One region of the Virgibacillus sp. JSM 102003 genome, then DNA from elsewhere that is predicted to be linked to it. Evidence: a T-box and tRNA genes for the amino acid it is inferred to sense, from the RefSeq annotation. Region 1 holds a T-box; the other holds one or more tRNA genes.

What was found. The T-box of region 1 lies ahead of ACE1TG_RS01470 (valine--tRNA ligase). A T-box ahead of a tRNA ligase gene usually reads a tRNA of that ligase, here a tRNA-Val.
Region 2: it has a tRNA-Val gene. The T-box ahead of ACE1TG_RS01470 (valine--tRNA ligase) is inferred to sense a tRNA for this amino acid. The anticodon was not compared.

Annotation. Positions count from the first base shown of each region.
Region 1 is NZ_JBHFQH010000001.1:280,459-290,994, reverse strand. Features, by position in the region: gene hemA (glutamyl-tRNA reductase) at 1-114, shown strand, start outside; gene ACE1TG_RS01510 (cytochrome C assembly family protein) at 133-951, shown strand; gene hemC (hydroxymethylbilane synthase) at 980-1,909, shown strand; gene ACE1TG_RS01500 (uroporphyrinogen-III synthase) at 1,909-2,682, shown strand; gene hemB (porphobilinogen synthase) at 2,689-3,669, shown strand; gene hemL (glutamate-1-semialdehyde 2,1-aminomutase) at 3,694-4,983, shown strand; gene spoVID (stage VI sporulation protein D) at 5,870-6,859, shown strand; gene ACE1TG_RS01480 (hypothetical protein) at 6,936-7,955, shown strand; gene ACE1TG_RS01475 (hypothetical protein) at 7,952-8,140, opposite strand; T-box leader at 8,258-8,579, shown strand; gene ACE1TG_RS01470 (valine--tRNA ligase) at 8,637-10,536, shown strand, end outside.
Region 2 is NZ_JBHFQH010000028.1:4,691-15,226, forward strand. Features, by position in the region: gene sigW (RNA polymerase sigma factor SigW) at 1-349, opposite strand, end outside; gene ACE1TG_RS19455 (Spo0E family sporulation regulatory protein-aspartic acid phosphatase) at 495-656, shown strand; gene ACE1TG_RS19460 (CPBP family intramembrane glutamic endopeptidase) at 764-1,423, shown strand; gene rocF (arginase) at 1,825-2,727, opposite strand; gene ACE1TG_RS19470 (phosphomevalonate kinase) at 3,067-4,164, opposite strand; gene mvaD (diphosphomevalonate decarboxylase) at 4,325-5,302, opposite strand; gene mvk (mevalonate kinase) at 5,388-6,353, opposite strand; gene ACE1TG_RS19485 (hydroxymethylglutaryl-CoA reductase, degradative) at 6,350-7,639, opposite strand; tRNA gene ACE1TG_RS19490 (tRNA-Lys) at 7,843-7,915, opposite strand; tRNA gene ACE1TG_RS19495 (tRNA-Gln) at 7,960-8,030, opposite strand; tRNA gene ACE1TG_RS19500 (tRNA-Tyr) at 8,048-8,132, opposite strand; tRNA gene ACE1TG_RS19505 (tRNA-Thr) at 8,172-8,247, opposite strand; tRNA gene ACE1TG_RS19510 (tRNA-Val) at 8,413-8,488, opposite strand; tRNA gene ACE1TG_RS19515 (tRNA-Glu) at 8,529-8,603, opposite strand; gene ACE1TG_RS19520 (YwaF family protein) at 8,923-9,651, shown strand; gene ACE1TG_RS19525 (hypothetical protein) at 9,679-9,849, opposite strand; gene ACE1TG_RS19530 (helix-turn-helix domain-containing protein) at 9,926-10,165, opposite strand; tRNA gene ACE1TG_RS19535 (tRNA-Thr) at 10,262-10,334, opposite strand; tRNA gene ACE1TG_RS19540 (tRNA-Asn) at 10,342-10,416, opposite strand; rRNA gene rrf (5S ribosomal RNA) at 10,514-10,536, opposite strand, start outside.

The DNA of each region.
Region 1 (10,536 bases):
GAGGAAGTTCAAAAGGAACTATCGAAACAAACAAAAAAAAATGAAAGTTCAACAAAAATAAAACAAAATGAAGAAGTATCCTTTCCTGTATTTGAAAGAACATCACCACAGTAAGATGAAAGGATTCCCATTATGTTCGAAATAAAATGGCTATATGAAATTATTCTTATTATCTACGGACTGAGTTTGTTTGGGTACTTTATTGATTTTATACAACATAACCGGAGGGCAAACAGAATAGCCTTCTGGTTACTTAGTATGGTTTGGATTATTCAAACCGCTTTTTTATTCAACCAGATATTCATCGAAAAAAATTTTCCGATATTCACATTATATGATGGCTTATACTTTTATGCATGGGTGCTCGTCTCTTTTTCGTTAATTATAAATAAACTTTTTCGGATTCATTTCATTTTATTTTTTACTAATTTGTTGGGTTTCTTTGTACTACTACTATACATTTCAACAAGTGCACAGGAACATATGCAAGGCCAAGGGATTCAACTAGTAAATGAAATACTGATCACACATATCACGTTAGCCATTGTCTCTTATGGTTTTTTCACCATATCCTTTCTCTTTTCTATCATGTATATAGCGCAATATCGGTTTCTAAAAGAAAAAAAAGGATTGCGATGGATGTGGAGATTTGGTGATCTGAATAGGCTGGATTCGTACTCTTTTAAAGCAGTGACAATCGGGGTTCCATTATTAACTATCGCGATTATTCTAGGCGTTGGGTGGGCATATGTATCGAATGCCGAATTTTATTGGTTTGATTTGAAAACAATTGGTTCCATACTGGTTCTAGCTGTTTATGTCATTTATTTATTGTTACGGCTTGTAAAAGGCTATCAGGGAAAAGCGATTTCAGTCTATAATACAGCAGCATTTCTAATCTTATTAATTAACTTCTTTTTGTTTAACATATTATCGAATTTTCATTTCTAAGCAGCGTCATATTTAGGAGGATGCCAAAATGCGTAAAATAATTGTTGGGTCAAGGAAAAGTAATCTTGCATTAACCCAGACGGAATGGGTAATTGACCAGCTGAAAAATGCAGGGGTTAAAAATGAATTTGAAGTGAAGAAAATTGTAACAAAAGGTGATAGGATACTTGATGTCACCTTGTCTAAGGTCGGTGGGAAAGGCCTTTTTGTAAAAGAAATTGAACAAGCTATGTATGATAAAGAAATCGATCTTGCTGTACATAGTATGAAAGACATGCCATCACAAATGCCTGAAGGTCTTACGATTACATCTGTTCCAGAAAGAGAAGACCATCGTGATGCATATATAGCAAAAGGCAATGTCGCATTAAAAGATTTACCCAAAGGTGCTATTGTAGGAACCAGTAGTTTACGCAGATCTGCACAGATTCTTGCAGAACGACCAGACCTTGAGGTTAAATGGATTCGCGGAAATATTGAGACAAGAATCCGTAAATTGGATGACGAAGACTATGATGCAATTATTCTTGCTGTTTCAGGACTGAAACGAGTTGGCTTAAGTGAAGAGCTTATAACAGAATATTTAGAGCCAGAAGTGTGCGTTCCTGCAGTTGGACAAGGTGCTTTAGCAATTGAGTGTCGTGAGGACGATAATGATTTAAGAGAGTTATTAGACAAGATTAATGACGAATATACAACAAAAACGGTTACAGCTGAAAGAACATTCTTACATTTACTTGAAGGTGGCTGTCAAATTCCGATCGGGGGTTATGCTTATTTGCAGGGGGATGAAATGGTCTTAACTGCATTGGTCGGAACACCTGATGGTACAACAATTTTAAAAGAAGTTGTACGTGGAACAGATCCTGTAGCAGTTGGCAAAGAAGCAGCTGATAAACTGATAAGTCAAGGTGCAAAGGAGATTGTCGATCAAGTAAAAGAGGAGCTTGACGACTAATGTCAGTAACTTTACATGAAAAAAGAATCTTAATTACTCGTGAGGAGAGTCAAGCAAAGGAATTTTCCGAAAAAGTTATACAGTATGGCGGAAAACCGGTTGAAATACCTCTCTTGAAAATTTCATGTAAGGATGACCCTGAAAATAAGCAACTGCTTCAAAAATTACATCACTATAAATGGATTTTTTTCACTAGCGCAAATGGGGTTGCTTGTTTTTTTCAACTTATTAGCCAATACAGTTGGTTACACAAAGTATTGGAAAACACTAGGTTTGCGACCGTTGGCCATAAAACTGCGCGAATATTGGAATCATATGGGTATAAGTCAGATTTTATTCCATCGGTTTATAATGCTGATGCCATGGCAAGAGAATTTACGGACCATCATACAGTAATGGATGAACCGCTTCTGATTGTCCGGGGAAATAAATCCAGAGAAGTTCTGCCTGACTGGTTTACAAAACATAAAATCGGTTATGAGACTATAGAAGTATATGAAACAATATACAACTCTCGCGTAAAAGATGAGTTAAATCAATTGTTAAATAATAATAATATGGATTTCATTACATTTACCAGTCCATCTGCGGTAGAAGCTTTTATTGAAATGAGTGGCAGTCATATACTAAAGAACCAGGTATATGTTTGTATAGGAACTACGACTAAACAGCGTGCTTTAGAATTAGGTATTAAAAATACTATAGCACCAGAGCTATTTACGATTGATGGAATGCTCAAGCGTATGAGTGACTATATAGCAGGGAAGGGATAGGTTTTAATGGTAAAAGAATTGAATTTTAAACGACATCGACGATTACGATCTTCATCCGCAATGCGATCATTGGTACGTGAAAATCATTTAAAAATGGATGACTTTATTTATCCGCTTTTTATTGTTGAAGGAGAAAATATTAAAAATGAAGTATCCTCCATGCCAGGTGTGTTTCAGATTTCACTTGATTTTGTAAAAGATGAGATGAAAGAATTACGTTCCCTTGGGATAAAGGCTGTTATGATTTTTGGTGTACCGAATGAAAAAGACGAGCAGGGTACTGGGGCGTTTATTGAAACTGGAATCGTACAGGAGGCAACTCGACGCATAAAAAAGGAAGTTCCGGAAATGCTTGTAGTTGCTGACACTTGCCTGTGTGAGTATACATCCCACGGACATTGTGGTGTTATCCATAACCAGGACGTTGATAATGATGAATCACTAAAACTTTTAGCTAAAACAGCTGTATCACAGGCAGAAGCAGGTGCTGATATAATTGCACCATCCAACATGATGGACGGTTTTGTAATTGTTATCCGCCAGGCACTTGATGAGGCTGGATATACAAATATCCCTATTATGTCTTATGCAGTTAAGTATTCATCTGCCTTTTACGGACCGTTCCGAGATGCTGCTGATAGCACTCCGCAATTTGGGGATCGTAAGTCTTATCAAATGGATCCGGCAAATCGACTTGAAGCGTTACGTGAAGCAGAGTCAGACGTAGACGAAGGTGCCGATTTCCTAATTGTTAAACCAGCATTATCATACTTGGATATTGTACGCGATGTTAAAAATACTGTTAACACACCGATTGTTGCCTATAATGTTAGTGGTGAGTATGCGATGGTTAAAGCAGCAGCAAAGAATGGCTGGGTTGATGAAAGAGAATTGGTGCTTGAAAAGATGACCGCAATGAAACGTGCGGGAGCAGATTTGATTATATCTTATTTTGCCAAAGATGTAGCAAAATGGCTTAATGAATAAATATAAAAGTTGAGGTGATTAATCGTGAATAACTTTGATAATTCAAAGGATGCATATAAAGAAGCAGTGGAACTAATGCCAGGTGGAGTAAATTCACCTGTTCGGGCGTTCAAATCAGTTGGTATGTCACCGATATTTATGGAACAAGGAAAAGGTTCTAAAATAACGGATATCGATCAAAACGAGTACATTGATTATGTATTGAGCTGGGGTCCATTAATTTTAGGACATGCTGATGATCGGGTTGTTTCCAAATTAAAAGAGACCACAGAAAAAGGCACAAGTTTTGGTGCACCAACCATAATAGAGAACAAACTAGCACAATTGGTAATTGACCGTGTACCATCAATTGAAATGGTACGCATGGTAAATTCAGGCACAGAAGCTACTATGAGTGCTTTGCGAATTGCAAGAGGATATACAGGGAGGGATAAAATCCTGAAATTTGAAGGGAATTATCATGGTCATGGTGATTCACTCCTGATCAAAGCGGGTTCTGGTGTTGCTACACTAGGCTTGCCAGATAGTCCTGGTGTACCTGAATCAATCGCTCAAAATACAATTACAGTGCCTTATAATGATGTAGAAAGCGTGCGCTACGCATTTGAAACATATGGTGATGAGATTGCCGCTGTTATCGTTGAGCCAGTTTCGGGTAATATGGGCGTTGTGCCACCACAAGAGAGCTTTTTGCAGGAACTGAGAAGAGTAACTGACGAAAATGGCTCTCTACTCATATTTGATGAGGTTATGACAGGATTCCGTGTTGGATTCAACTGTGCACAAGGTTATTTTGGGGTTACCCCTGATATGACTTGCTTAGGCAAAGTAATAGGGGGTGGACTTCCTGTTGGAGCATATGGTGGCAAACGTGAAATTATGGAAAGCGTAGCACCGACAGGGAGTATTTATCAGGCAGGTACATTATCAGGTAATCCGCTTGCTATGACTGCTGGTTATGAGACATTAAGTGCTTTAGATAAATCATCGTATGATGAAATTAATAAAAAAGTGGATAAATTGGTCGAAGGTTATAAACAAGCTTCAATCGATTTTAAGATTCCACTTCAAATTAATCGCGCTGGATCAATGGTTGGCTTTTTCTTTACGCACGAACCAGTATTTAATTATGAAACAGCTCAAAATTCTAATCTTGATTATTTTGCACAATATTACCGGGCAATGATTGAAGAAGGAATCTTTTTGCCACCATCTCAGTTTGAAGGGTTGTTTTTATCGACTGCCCATACTGATGAAGATATTGACAAGACATTACAAGCTGTACGCAATGCCTTCTCAAAAATTGAAAAGTAAACTTAAAAAAGCTTTACTAATGTTGGAGACACCACCAGTAAGAAGCAGAGTATATTGAGTACCGAATTACAAAGTAATTCGGTGCTCTTTTTTGTATTTTCAAATAAACGCAAATTTTTATGTGAAATTGTTTTTTCTTATTAATTCAACTTCGCAGCGTAAAATGAACTCATAAACCTTAAAGGAATAAGAAAATCTGAAGATACACAGTTGACCTTGGATCAACTGTACGTATTTGATATAAAATGCGTACTAGTGGTTGTGTGCATTAACACCGCTATGGAAATACACTTCGCGCACCTAGGGCGGCTGTTGAACCTCTTCGTGCTGACGCACTCAGATGTCTCATCTAGGCCTTTCCTCCCCCAGGAGTTTAGGTGTATTACCTGCGCTAGGATTTGCTCATTATAACTTGATAAAATAACAAAATGTACATTGTGATGGATAAAGAGTAAATCCTTTTAAACCATTTAGAGTAGCAGCTGGAATATGCGAGACTCCTGTGGGAAGAACAAGCTAGGCGAGACCCCGCAGGCTCGGCACTTGCCCACGGAAAGGGAGCATATTCCAGCTGCGTTGTTAGAGAAACTTACAAACTCACTACTTCACATTTTATATCTTATCTGTACAAAAATACTTTTATCAATGTTGTCAAGTCAACAATAAAAAACGTTCTGAGTTTATCAAAGATAGTCGTTTGAGCTTATTCCATAGATGCGAAAGTTGAGTTATAAGAACACAAATTGAATTTTACACACTTAAACTGAACTGCTTACTAAAGGGAATGGCTTTTTTAATTGGTATAAGCATATCCTCTGTTTACATTTCATATAGTTGAATTAAGACATATAAGTATATGGAATATGTGTTGAAGGGAGGAAGTCATTTGTCAAACAATCGGGAAGTATTCAGCTTTGAACTAAATGAATCGCTTTATTTTGAAGAAGGACAGGAAGTTGCAGAAATGCTGGGAATTTCTTTAGACCCGGAAATTTCTATCCAGCCATTTAATGATTTTATTTCAATTCGAGGAGTCATTGAACTTCAAGGTTCATATCAAAAGGAATTATATTCAAGTGCAGGAGATAAAGATACATTAGATTTTGATGATTACCACTCAAGACGATATGTTGAGAAAGTAGTAGAACTGGATGACGGGAAATCAGAATTCACACATCGGTTCCCTGTTGAAATCTCAGTTCCAACATACCGAGTTGCAGACTTAAATGATGTGACGGTCGACATTAATTCCTTTGATTATGAAATACCAAATCAGAGTCAACTTAAATTAACCTCTAGAATTGAAATACATGGGATAAGCGATCAAACAGAGAGTTCATTAGAAAATGAATCAGAAGTAGCTAATGAATTCTTGCCACCACGAGAAGACGAAACGTTTGAGTTCGATATTAAGACGGAACAAGAAACTTCTGAATCAGAGGGTCAGTTTATACCGGAAAACGCACCCACCTTATCCACGGAGGTAGACGAGTCACCATCAGAAAAAGAACGTTGGAAAAATAAAAAGTCACAATCACTTGCGGAATTTTTTAACAAAGAACCGGTGGAAAATTCACCTGAGGAAGAAAGTCCAGACGAATCATCATTAAACTTTACAGATTCAGATTATCTGGATGAAAGTGATGAAAGTCGATCAGTTGATACCAAGGATGTCAGTTATTTAGCAGATATGTTCAGAAGTGATGATGATGATCGATATGCCAAGATGCGATTGTGTATTGTTCAGAACAACGACACAGTAGAAACAATTGCAAAACGTTATGAGATCCCTGCACTACAATTAGTGAAACAGAATAATTTAAGTGATGATAGTCTTGAAGAAGGTCAATTATTGTATATTCCTTTTAAGAAGTAATAACAGACAGATAAAATACATACCCCTTGCTTCTAATAGTAAGGGGTATGTATTTGGAAAGTTGGTGAAATGTAGTGTGAGTGAAACAATTCATAAGATATCCGGGGAATACGGGATTTATCCATATAAAATTGAGCGAATATCGAAACGGCTATTTCGTATCAGTGATGGTAATCATTATTATGCATTAAAACAAAGTTTACTGAATGAAAATAATTTGGATTTATGGGAATATGTTTATCATCAAGCATATTCCCAAAACATCACTAGTATACTGCCTGTCTACTTAACAAAGCAGTCAAGATTATACGTACAATATGATCAATCCTACTATTATTTAACGCCGTGGTTAACATCTAATAAACTAGATCATCAGCAAATAATTAATAACTTATATAATGCAATTGGTGAGGTACATGGAAAGACAAAGCGGACACAATTAATTGAGGCGAATACTGTCGTTAATACATTTAATGAGTATCAGAAGAACTGTGCAGAATTATATAGAAGACAGTTGTATTATGTTGAGCTGTTTGAAAAGAATCGGTTTATGTCTCCATTTGAATTATTAGTTTGCACGCAATTTCGAATGATGGACAATGTCCTCTCCACGCTAAATAGTTGTATAGAAAGATTTATAAGTGAAATTCAAAATGATCAGGAGTGGAATTATAGTCTATGTCATGGAAATTTGGATCTCACTCATATACTTCTTCATAATGATTCGTATATAATAAATTGGGAAAGGGCAAATTATGATAATGCTATTGCGGATTTGTCAATTTTATTTAAATATCTTGTGCGTAACTATGATCAATCGTCATCACAATTAACAGATTCATTTTCAGTATACACCAGCAAGAATATACTAAAAAAGAGTGAATTGTATCTACTCGCTATCTACTTATTGAATCCATTCCCCTACATAAATCAAATTCAGGATTATATTGATAATCCATCGAATGATACGATGATTAATCAGGTAAAGAGACTTCAATATTCAGCCCGGCAAATGTTGTTTGGCTTAAAATGGTTTGAGTTTATTGAAGAGAGTACACCAGTAACTGGTGAAGATAAAGACAGTAAAGATGGTTAAATCCATTCCAAATAAAAGGCAATAAACACCCCAACTAATACACCAAGCAAAAATACATCAAATGAAGTTGGAAATAGCATAGTCCTTATTAATTGAAATATTAAAATAGGTAATGTTACTCGTTCAATTACAATAATACAATTTCTTGCCCATGGAGGCAGTCTGTATCGGTAATATCTAGCCACACTTATCACCTCTTAAGTATTTTTTTAATATAATATGTATATATATAGTGGTTTTGTGCAATTCATAAGATAATAGTTGATTTTATTTTCAGTAACCGATAAAATGAGTAATAATATGTAAATGTGATGATAGGGAAGAGTACAAGATAATTACCTGAAAGAGAGGGAATGATGGTGGAAATTTCCCAGGTATAATTATTTGGAAGGTCGCCCTTGATACAGCTCCTTTGAATTAAAGATAAGTGTTCAAATAGTCGCCAAATTAGAAGCAAAGAGGTAGGATCAACGTAGAGATGTACCGCTTACTATTTGTTGATTTTTGAACCACCTTAAAGTAGAAGAGAGCCGGTTTTTGACCGTTATCAATGAATGAAGTGCACAAGTATAACTGCTTGTGAACGAAGGTGGTACCACGGAATATATCCTTTTCGTCCTTTATTGGATGGAGAGGATTTTTTTATTTGTATTTACTATACAAAAGAGGGAGGATTTAATGATGAGTGATGAGGCTAAAACAACGATGTCATCAAAGTACAATCCACAGGAAATTGAAAAAGACCGGTATCGCTTTTGGGTGGATGGTAAATTCTTTGAAGCAACCGGAGATGAAGATAAGGAACCATTTACGATTGTTATTCCACCACCAAACGTAACTGGTAAGCTGCATTTAGGTCATGCATGGGATACGACGATGCAGGATACTATTTCTAGAATGAAGCGGATGCAGGGCTATGATGTACTATGGCTGCCAGGAATGGACCATGCAGGTATTGCAACACAGTCCAAGGTTGAGGCGAAACTGAAAGAACAGGGTAAAAATCGCTATGATTTAGGCCGTGAAAAGTTTCTTGATACTGTTTGGGATTGGAAAGAGGAATACGCTGACTTTATTCGTGCCCAATGGGAAAAGTTAGGTTTAGGACTTGATTATTCACGTGAGCGATTTACGATGGATGATGGCTTGTCAAACGCTGTACGTGAAGTGTTTGTTACGTTATATAAAAAAGGTTTAATTTATCGTGGTGAATATATTATTAATTGGGACCCTAACACCCAAACAGCACTTTCTGATATTGAAGTTATCTATGAAGAAGTTCAGGGTAAATTTTATCACATGCGTTACCCGATAAAAGATAGTGATGAAATAATTGAAATTGCAACGACACGACCAGAAACGATGCTTGGGGATACAGCTGTAGCCGTGCATCCAAGTGACGATCGATATAAGCATTTGATTGGTAAGACGGTTGTATTGCCATTGGTTGGCCGTGAAATAGAAATAGTTGCTGATGAATATGTTGACATGGAATTGGGCTCAGGAGCTGTCAAAATTACACCTGCACATGATCCAAATGATTTTGAAATTGGAAATCGACATGATTTGGAACGAGTGTTGGTTATGCATGAAGATGGATCGATGAATGAAAACGCTGGTAATTATGAAGGACTAGACCGTTTCGAGTGCCGAAAACAAATTGTTAAAGACTTGCAAGAGCAGGGTGTTCTGTTCAATATTGAAGAACGAGTACACCAGGTAGGGCATTCAGAACGCAGTGGAGCCGTTGTTGAACCATATTTATCAACACAATGGTTTGTAAATATGCAGCCTTTGGCGGATGAAGCGATTGAACTTCAGCAACGAGGTAAAAAAGTTAATTTCGTCCCAGATCGTTTTGAACGCACATATCTGCACTGGATGGAGAATATTCGTGATTGGTGTATTTCGAGACAATTATGGTGGGGACACCGAATTCCTGCATGGTACCATAAGGAAACAAATGAACTGTATGTTGGAAAAGAGGCACCTGAAGATCCAGAGAATTGGGAACAGGACAATGATGTACTTGACACGTGGTTCTCCTCAGCATTATGGCCGTTCTCAACAATGGGGTGGCCTGATCTGAATGCTGAAGATTTTAAGCGTCACTTTCCGACAGATGTTTTAGTGACTGGTTACGATATTATCTTCTTTTGGGTTGCACGTATGATATTCCAATCGAAAGAATTTACAGATCAAAGACCATTTAAGGATGTGCTGATTCATGGTTTGATTCGTGATGCTGATGGGCGTAAAATGAGTAAATCACTCGGCAATGGTGTAGATCCAATGGACGTTATTGAACAATATGGAGCAGATTCACTGCGTTATTTTCTGTTGACAGGTTCAACACCTGGTCAGGATTTACGGTTCCACTGGGAAAAAGTTGAAGCAACTTGGAATTTTGCGAACAAAGTGTGGAATGCATCACGTTTTTCACTTATGAATATGGAAGATTTCACTTATGAAGATATTGATTTAAGCGGTGAAAAGTCATTAGCTGATAAATGGATATTGACTCGGCTAAATGAAACGATTGAACAAGTTACCAAAAATACAAACAAATATGAGTTTGGCG
Region 2 (10,536 bases), on a different contig from region 1:
GCAATGGCTCATCAGTCGCAAGCCGTGAATACATATCCAAGCCTTCAGTCCCTTTCACTTCAGCATCGAGATAGTAGTCAGGCTTGCGTTTTCGTATTCGGTCAATTGTTAAATTAGTGGCAATTCGGTATAGCCATGTCGAGAACTTGCGCCGCTCATCAAAAGAATGAATGTTAATATACGCCCTAATAAACGCTTCTTGTGCAATGTCTTCCGCCTCATGTTGATTTCCAAGCATCCGATAAACATGCTGATAAATTTTATTTTGATAAAATGAGACAACATCTTCAAAGGCGGATTGATCCCCTCTTTTAACCCGTTTTATTTTCTCTTTAATTACCAAGTCCATTATTAGTACCTCCGCTTACTATGCGGTATTTTACATATACGAAATAACAATATGTAAGGTTTCAAAAATTTATATGTAAATTGTTTACATTTATGATTTATTGGGTATTTACAAAATATATTATACTAGATTGGAGGCAAGTTTTGTGGAAAACAATTCAATATTATTAGAAAAAATTGAGGATTGTCGTGATACCCTAATCACTTTAAGCAACTCCCATGGATTGACCACTGAAGTTGTAATTCAAACCAGCAAAAAATTAGACAAGCTTCTAAATGAATACAATAGTAACTTCATATCTTATTAAACTCGTCAAAAACAGAGAGAAATAGGGTAAAAAGACATGCAAAATGGATGTCTTTTTTTTCTGGCTAGGATGTTATAATAAAAAGAAAAGGTGTAGCAGGTGTTTTCATGACTGATAAAAAATTGATTGTCTTACTAAGCTCAATATCTATTACGTTATTATTTATCATTGAGCAAATTCTCTCTTTCGAATATATCTATAAAACGATAGCAAAAGTGTTCATTTTCTTTCTCGTACTAATTATTTTCCATTACATAACTAAAAATAACACCGCATATTTAGCGACACATAGAATGGATATCAAACGATTAAAAATAAGCGCCGGTTTGGGAATTGGAGCTTTCCTCATTCTTATAGGGGCGTACCTTGGTTTAAAAAATCACATCGACTTCGCTGAAATTAGTGAAAACCTGGCACAAAAGAACATTACTGGAGATACTTTTTTATTTATTAGTATTTATATTATAGTAGGCAATTCATTTTTAGAGGAGATTTTTTTCAGAGGATTTATATTTAAAAATTTACAGCATGACCATCGGCTATTTGCCTATATCTATTCATCATTTTTGTTCGCAATCTACCATACAGCAATCTTTCTCACCTGGTTCAACATCGGATTATTTCTGTTAGCGCTATTTGGGTTGTTTACAATAGGTTTAGTGTTTAACTGGCTCAATGAAAAGTCCAGCAATATCTTTAATTCATGGCTTGTTCATATTATTGCTGACTCAGCGATCATTATCATTGCACTAATAGCGATATTTTAACAATTGTCCAACTAACCTTAAGAAGTCGGATCCTGGTTCCGTTATTTGTTACAAAAACCGCGTTCGGAGCATGGGTCCGGATCCTCGTTCCGTTATTTGCCTTTTTTACCCTAATATACCGTTGATTTTAGCCAGTTAGCGGTGTGAAGCCGAAGCCCTTATTTTACCTAAACCATGGCTAATAGAGGCATTTGTGCTAAATAAGGTCTCTGGTGTCCGCAAAACCTTAAACCTGTTATATGGAAACACCTCTTTATTTCGATTACAAATTCATGTTTATAATAGATGGTGGCTACGTATTCGACAGCTATGTTAGTTTCTTAACTGCCAAAAGAGCATCAAATTGCTTTGCAATTCAATGCTCCATTCTACTCAATATTCAATTTGTACTACAAAACTACTTACTTCAACTTTTCACCAAACAGTGAACCTATTAAGCCGACAGCAACAGTTGCCGTTTTATTCTTGTGGTCCAAGATTGGATTTACTTCAACAAATTCTGCAGAGGTAAGGATATTGGACTCTGCAAGCATTTCCATTGCTAGATGGCTTTCACGATAGGATAACCCGCCAATTACCGGTGTACCCACACCAGGGGCTTCCTCAGGATCCAAACCATCCAAATCCAGACTCAAATGAACTCCATCTGTACGATTCTTTAAGTAATCTATTGCCTGACTCATTACAGCTGGCATTCCCAAGCGGTCCACTTCATGCATGGAATATACGTTTATGCCACTTTCTTTAATCAGGTCCTTTTCCCCCGGATCAAGTGAACGGGCACCTATAATCACGATATTCTCAGGCTTGATTTTTGGCTGGTAGCCAAGTATATTCGTTAACTTTTCATTCCCGATTCCTAAACTTACAGCAAGTGGCATGCCGTGAATATTACCAGATGGTGATGTATCACCTGAATTCAAGTCACCGTGGGCGTCATACCAGATTACACCTAAATTTTCATAGTGCTTCGCTATACCTGCTAGACTTCCAATAGCAATGCTATGATCGCCACCCAACACTAACGGGAAATGATTACTGGTAATTTCCTTGTCGACCATCTCTGCAAGCTTCTGATTTGCATCAGCCACCTGTTGTAAATTTCGTAAATTATCTTCCTGTTTCTCATATTTACTATCAGGGCGGGAAACCGGCACATCACCCAGATCTTTAATATCGTAGTTTAAATTTTCAAGCGTTTCAACAACGCCCGCATATCGGATGGCGCTTGGTCCCATATCAACACCACGTCGACTTTGTCCGAGATCCATCGGCACGCCAATTATAGACATATTTTTCTTCATCTGAATTCCTCCTCTACCTTTTTATTTTAGCCAAAAAACAGGCAATGACTCAACTCGACAAAAATATGTATATATATACACTGATAATTGATTGCTGGATTAAAACTTTAGGGTCATGTTAATTGAGTTTAGTAATTATATACTTACACTTATGCCATAATGAGATGAGTATTGGCAGCTTATATTATTTTAAAGATAAAATGAATGATCACCCATTCATTTTTTTACTTTACATCAAAATTTATACAGGAACTGTTGAAATGCAGCGAATCGAAAATAGCCGAAGACTTATTAGCGTAACTAAATAGCAGGGCTGTCTAAAAAAAAGACAGTCCTGCTTTATATTTCGGCTGCACCAGCCTTATAAAGTTGAATATCCAACGGTTTAATTCCTGCCTCTTTCCAGGCATTCATTAGCTGCTGAGCCTTTTCTTCGGATGGCAGAAATGCAATCCCACAGTCACCACCACCTGCTCCAGATGGTTTACCTGCCCCACCGTGCTGTTCAGCCAGATCACACAACTTTTGCAGCAGTGGGGTTTCAATGTCTGCATTAGCTTGCTTTCCAACAGTAGCTAACGCTTGTCTGTTCCGCTTTGTACCCTCAATAATAAGTGCAGCATCCTCCTCAGTAACTCCATTGATAAAGGTGCTGACTGCCTCATTACTTTCATTAAGAAATTGCTCGTATTGTTTATTATTCTCTGTTTTAAGTAGTTTGATTTTATCGATTAACTTCCCGGTTGATGCAGGGGTTCCTGTCCAGCCAATGCACATGTGAGTATTATCTGGTAATTTAATCGGATTAAGAGATAAATACTGCCAATCCTTTTCCACTAATTCATGAATGGTTTCTGCCTGTTTGTATTCGTGCTGCAGCCATTCTGCTTGAAATGAGGCATATTGTATAAACCCTCCATAAGATGATGCAGCAACATCAGCACCTGAACCACTTCCTTGTGTCTTCACATGCGAAATAGCTGCTAACTTAAAAATCAATTTAGCCGATGACTCTTTTGGGAGATATTTTTTTAAAATGGCAGCAACCACAGAAGTAACGACAGCGGCACTAGAACCTAAACCATATTTACGACCGGATTCGTCATCAAGTTCACTGCGGATTTCTAAATGAAAGTTGGCTGGGGAGATGTTCTTTTCTTTTAAATATGTATATACGACCGACATAGCATCTTCAACAAACTTTACACGCTTGTCAGCTGTCTTTATGTTGACCTTTTTTTCATCATAGGTCCATTCGAGGTTAGCTAATTCGAAGTTCAGCAAAGAAAGACGGTTTTCATCCTGTTGTGTTAATGTCACATAAACAAAACGATCAACCGCCATAACGACTAGGTTTTGATAGGCTTCAAGTACTGCAAATTCCCCCGCTATCATTAACTTCCCAGGGACTTTAAGGCTCAATGGTGTAGTTGGCAATACGTTTCAACTCCTTATAAAACTTGGCTTTCGTTAAAGGGATTCTTATGAAACCGTATTTTGCTTTCTTAGAACCCCTTATACTCTGGAGTGCAAGCCTTAATGGGCGGAAGCTTAGTTGCACTTATGCAGTAAGAAAGGATTTATACTTTCTTAACTGCTAAATATAGGATACTCCTTGACCAGCTCGACTTGCAATAACGTCATCTACCCCAGGTATTTCACGGAGCGTACTTTGTATCGTTTCTTCGTTTTCTGGCAGGTAAAGAACTTTTACATTTGGACCAGCATCAATCGTGAAATATGCTGAAGCCCCGTTTTCACGCAGTTCCTGAACAGCTCGCATTACAGCAAGCGTCGTGTCATGCCAATACGTAAAAGGTGGATTGGCAGCCAAAGTAGTGGCATGCATTCTAAGACAGTTTGCCTCAGCTATTTCTCCTACTTTCTCAAAATCCCTGTTCTTTATACCCTCTTTAATGTTACGGAGATCCTCTGGAATACTTTTAACCCAGCTGGAATAATAAGCAGACGTATCGACAGTCCGCTTCATCCCTTCCCGGCTCAGCACCTTCTTAGCTGAGGAGGATAAAACGACTGCAGCGACGCGAATATCCCAATGACTTGCAGGTGCTACCTGTATAGCATAAGAATCAGAGCCATCAGACATGTCTCCTTTTTCCCATTCTACAAAGCCACCATAAATTGATCTGCAGGCTGACCCTGACCCTTGTCTGGTTAAGATGGAAAGTTCTTCATCACTTATCTTAAGTTCAAGCGATTTGACAGCGGCTGTTGCCAATGCAGCGAATCCTGATGCTGATGATGCAAATCCAGCAGCTGTTGGAACATAATTAGTAGAATGAACTTCTGCAAATAAATTCGGTTTTCCTGCATACTCCCGGATCAGGTCTAAAAATGATGTTACTCGGTCATATTCCACACCACTTACAGGTTGATCATTCAGATAAAAACTGTCCTCTGTTAACAATTCTCTAAAATCAACAGTAGTCGTTGTATAAAATCCATCTAACGTCAATGAGAGGCTATTATTCATCGGAAGTATTAATGATTCATCTCGTTTACCCCAGTATTTAATTAAGGCAATATTTGTATGTGCTTTGGCTGATGCCTTCATTGTATATCCCCTCTGTATCGCAGTTATCTTACTGCATATATGCAACTAAGACTTGATGATAAGCCAGGTTTTCTAATGTTTATGCTTATTCAGGCTTCTTTCTTAAAACAAAAGGCCATACCGTGTGTGCGCCGAATTTCTTCAGCTTTTCAGCTAGCTGTCTGGAGTGTACTTCATTACGTGCTAAGGCAATTATACAACCGCCATTTCCGCCTCCAGTTAATTTGGCACCTAAGGCACCTTCCTGCCTTGCAAAGTAGATTAACCTGTTCAAGCCTGCATCGCTTACACCTAGAGCTTCCAGTTCTTTTTGTGCTTCATTTAACATCTGTCCTAATAAATGCTTGCTCGCACTCTCAAGCGCATGCCTTGCTCGATGCGTAATTTCACCTATACGGTCAAGCTTAGCCTGTATTCTTCTTGGAGCTGATTTGAACAGGTTCGCAACGGACTCAACAGCTAAACGCGTATCACCCATTCTGCCTGAATCGGCAACAATGAAATGAAAATCACCTTTAGGTTCAATAAAATCAGAAGGCAGTTCCTTCTCAAACCAGACTGGACAATCGGAAGTAATTGTTAGTGTATCGATACCACTAGGCACTCCATGAGCATACGTTTCTGAAATGTTAGCTAAGGTCAGAAGTTCATCTTCTGAATAGTCCTGATTGTTATAGGCAAAAAGTGATCTCACTACCGCAATAGCCACTGAAGCACTTGATCCTAGTCCTTTTCCAGGTGGTATGGATGATTTAATTCGTATCAAAAGATCCTCACATGGTAACTGAAGATAATTTAAGGTTGCCTTAATACAATTTACAAGCCCCTCCAGCGACTCTGGTGCAGATTCAAGCGGACCATGGTAAAACGTACTATCAATCTTTACCGAGCCTGGAACATAATCAATTACTGATTCCACCCCTACTAACGGGAATGGAAGCGCAATAGCAGGTTGTCCGTGTACAACTGCATGTTCCCCGATTAAGATCAATTTACTATGAGCTATACCTATAGCTGTTTGTTCTGATGTTGTTGCTTTTTCTGCACTCATTTTATATATTCTTCCACCATTTCTTTAGCTTTTCCAACACGGATTTCTTTTTCATCAACTAATCGTTCAGCAATGATATCAATCATCTCCCCTGTAGCTCCTGCTGCTATAGCAACAGAGCGAGAATGTAAAGCCATATGACCTTTCTGAATACCATCGGTTGCTAAGGCTTTAAGTGCACCAAGGTTTTGTGCAAGTCCAACAGAAACTATAACTTGTGCAAGCTCCTGTGCTGAATCAACGTCTAAAATTTTATATGCAAGTTTAGAAATTGGGTGAACATGGGTCGAACCGCCTACAGTCCCGACAGACATAGGGAGTTCTAATTCACCAACTAAATTTCCGTCCTCATCCTTCGACCATTCTGTCATCGAACTATATTTCCCGAATCTAGCTGCGTGCGCATGGGCCCCAGCTTCAACAGCACGCCAATCATTACCGGTTGCAATAACGATGGGGTCAATACCATTCATTATCCCTTTATTGTGGGTAACAGCGCGATAGGGGTCCGATGCGGCAAACTCATAGGCATGAATAACGCCATCACGCACTTCTTCACCAGTGTAACTGCCTGTCTGTAATAATTCAGGTGGAATAACGCAACGCGCACGTGCAAGACAACGATCTGGATAATTAGAAAGGATCCGTAAATATACTTTCCCTTCCGTAATAGTCTCAACTGTCGGAGCAAGTGACTCAACCATTGTGTTAATGATATTTGCCCCCATTGCGTCACAAGTATTTATATAAACGTGAAGAATAAGCATTTGACCATATTTTGAGTCTGACTCTTCATTTAATACTCTAACTTCTAGATCTTCTGCACCACCCCCCCTAGCTACTAAACTGGGGTATGCGGCATTAGCATCAGCAATCAATGCATCTTTTTCCTTTAAAACAGCCTCTTTCGCTGCTTTAAAATCCGGACAGCCTACCACTTGAATTTGACCAATCATAACGCGATCTGTCGCCTCTGTAGTAAACCCGCCAGCATTTCTGACAGTTTTTGCAATGTAGCTTGCTGAAGCAACAACAGATGGTTCTTCAATTGCCATTGGTATTACATATTCTTTCCCATTAATTAAAAAATTCAATCCTAATCCTAATGGAAGCGGAAAAGTCCCGACTACGTTTTCTATCATTTTATCCGCCGTGTCAGTTGGAAGAGGTTCGTTTGAAAACAAATAATCTTTTTCTTCATCAGTGAACGTGTCCATCGTAGTCAACAACTGTCTGCGTTCCTCAACAGTCATATTGTAAAAACCAGGGAATCTAGAAGTTTTCATACCATCTCATCCTTTTAACTAGCATAATTTATATATGTCAAATTGTTCATTTTTTTATTAATGATTAAATTACTGTATCTATTATGTAAAAAAACAGTACAAAATGCAAATAAACAAGGTTGTTGGTAATCATAACGACCTTGTTTATCTGCTATTATAATATGTGTTATGTATTTACGCTAGTGTTTTTTCATATAAATTGATGAGCCATGGAGGATTCGAACCTCCGACCCTCTGATTAAAAGTCAGATGCTCTGCCAGCTGAGCTAATGGCTCATATAAGGAATGTTTCCCGAAATACCTCATAAAATAAAAAAAGGCTGGGCTACCAGGATTCGAACCTAGGATCACGGGATCAAAACCCGATGCCTTACCGCTTGGCTATAGCCCAATTAATTAAGTATATTATGGTGGAGGGGGAGAGATTCGAACTCCCGAACCCTGAGGGAGCGGATTTACAGTCCGCCGCGTTTAGCCACTTCGCTACCCCTCCATATTTTAACTACATTTCTATAAATTATACATAAAAAAATGGTGCCGGCCAGAGGAATTGAACCCCCAACCTACTGATTACAAGTCAGTTGCTCTGCCAATTGAGCTAGACCGGCATATATTTAGATAGTGTTAATTGTCTTGATGTGCTTTTCAGTTTGTGTGCTCGTCGTGTTGCATGTCTTTTCGGCGATGCCGCACTCCTCGCAAACCTGCACATGGTAGATTACTCGGTGAAGCTAACGGCTTGCTCTGCCAATTGAGCTAGACCGGCATATAAATGGTGGAGGATGCAGGGCTCGAACCTGCGACCCCCTGCTTGTAAGGCAGGTGCTCTCCCAGCTGAGCTAATCCTCCTATGTAATATCTTGGGGTGCTGACTATTAAAAGAATAAAATGGTGACCCGTACGGGATTCGAACCCGTGTTACCGCCGTGAAAGAGCGGTGTCTTAACCACTTGACCAACGGGCCTTACAATGGTTTATGTAATAAAGTTATTACACATTTTAGATGCACTTATGCAGTAAGAAAACATTTATTATTTCTGATTTCCAAAAAGGATTGTCATAAACTGACGAATTTTATTATATACAGATTAAGCATCTTTGTAAAGGGGAAAAAGGAATTCTTTATTTTCAAATACTTTTGATACCAATATAATGGGAATTAGGCCATGATTTTAGCAGTTGAGAAAGTATAAATCCTTTCTCACTGCATAAGTGCAACGAAGGCTTATCTATATTAAGCCTTGGCGATAAGCCAAGTTTTCTAAACAATATGGGGGGATTATATGGGGAACTGGTTAAGTTTGGGTGGCGAGCCATTTATTACATTTGGCATTAGTCACATTGTTATGCTGCTTATATATTTATTAGGAATAATGCTATTTATAATATTTCTTAAAAAGATCTTATCTAATACATATTTATACAATACAATTCGTTGGTTCTTATTTATTCTGTTAATTTTTTCAGAAGTATCCTATCAAACATGGACAGCATTAACTGGAATATGGAGCTTACAGGAACACACACCATTACATCTTTGCGGAGTTGCAGGTATAACAGGAGCAATTGCGTTAGTTACTCACAACAGGAAGCTTATACAAGTCACTTTTTTTATTGGTCTTATCCCAGCTTTCCTGGCATTAGTTACTCCAGAGTTGCCGTATGACTTTCCGCACTATCGCTTTTGGAAGTTTTTTGTCCATCATACTGCCATATCATGGACAAGTATTTTTCTTGTAGCAACCAGTTCCTTAAAGATTAATTTTAAATCACTACTTGAAGTCTATGGATACCTATTACTGTATGCTATTATAATTGGTTTCTTTATTAACCCATTTTTGAATTCCAATTACCTGTATCTTTCCCATACACCTACAGCCAGCACACCACTTGATATGCTTGGAAGTGGTATTTGGTATTATATTAACCTTTGTGTGTTAGCATTTATTGCCTTCTTTGTTCAGCTACAGATTTATAAATTACTTAAGCGTGAAAAATCAACACGCAACTAACTATCCTAGTTGCGTGTTGATTTATAGTTAGGAATACATAATAGCTACTACCCAAACAATTACAATGACCGGTAATGAGGTATACAAAGATTGCCAGATTTTCATATTATGTTTCTTGATCAAAAAGTAAGCCACAAACACTTCAGCTATAGTTACTACAATTGCTAATATTATAAGCAACGATAGTCCACTCCCCATTTAAAAAACCACCTGTCTATTTATATTAAAAACCTTATCGATAAAGATACCTTAAAAAAGTCAATATGCATAACGTCTATTCAAACGTTTTTAACCATTCATTATTTGATCTCGCTTCTCGAAATGCTTCTTTAAAAGCCACAATGTCATCTTTTAAATATATACCACTTCTAATCGGTTTTATCCTTCCGTCATTTACATATTGGCTTAATCGCATACGAGAAACGCCTAATATCTCCAAAGCTTCTTTTGATGAAATAATTTCACTAGCAATTTGTTCTCTGCGTTGCTTCCTTACTTCTTTTGGTGCTGACATTTTACCACTCCATCCTAATACTTATAATACATTAATCGAATGTTCTTCATAAATAAAAACACCTAAATCCCTTGGGAAATAGATGTTAAATGTAAGAGCTTCCAAGCGGACTTGAACCGCTGACCCCCACCTTACCATGGTGGTGCTCTACCGGCTGAGCTATGGAAGCATTAAAATGGCTCCACAGGTAGGAATCGAACCTACGACCGATCGGTTAACAGCCGATTGCTCTACCGCTGAGCTACTGTGGAATAATTTGTTAGTATTTATCAGAGTAATATGACGTTATGTATTGTACTCATTATGCTACGTGATTATTTACTGTTATAAAAAAATATATAAAAAATAGCCTGGCGGCGTCCTACTCTTGC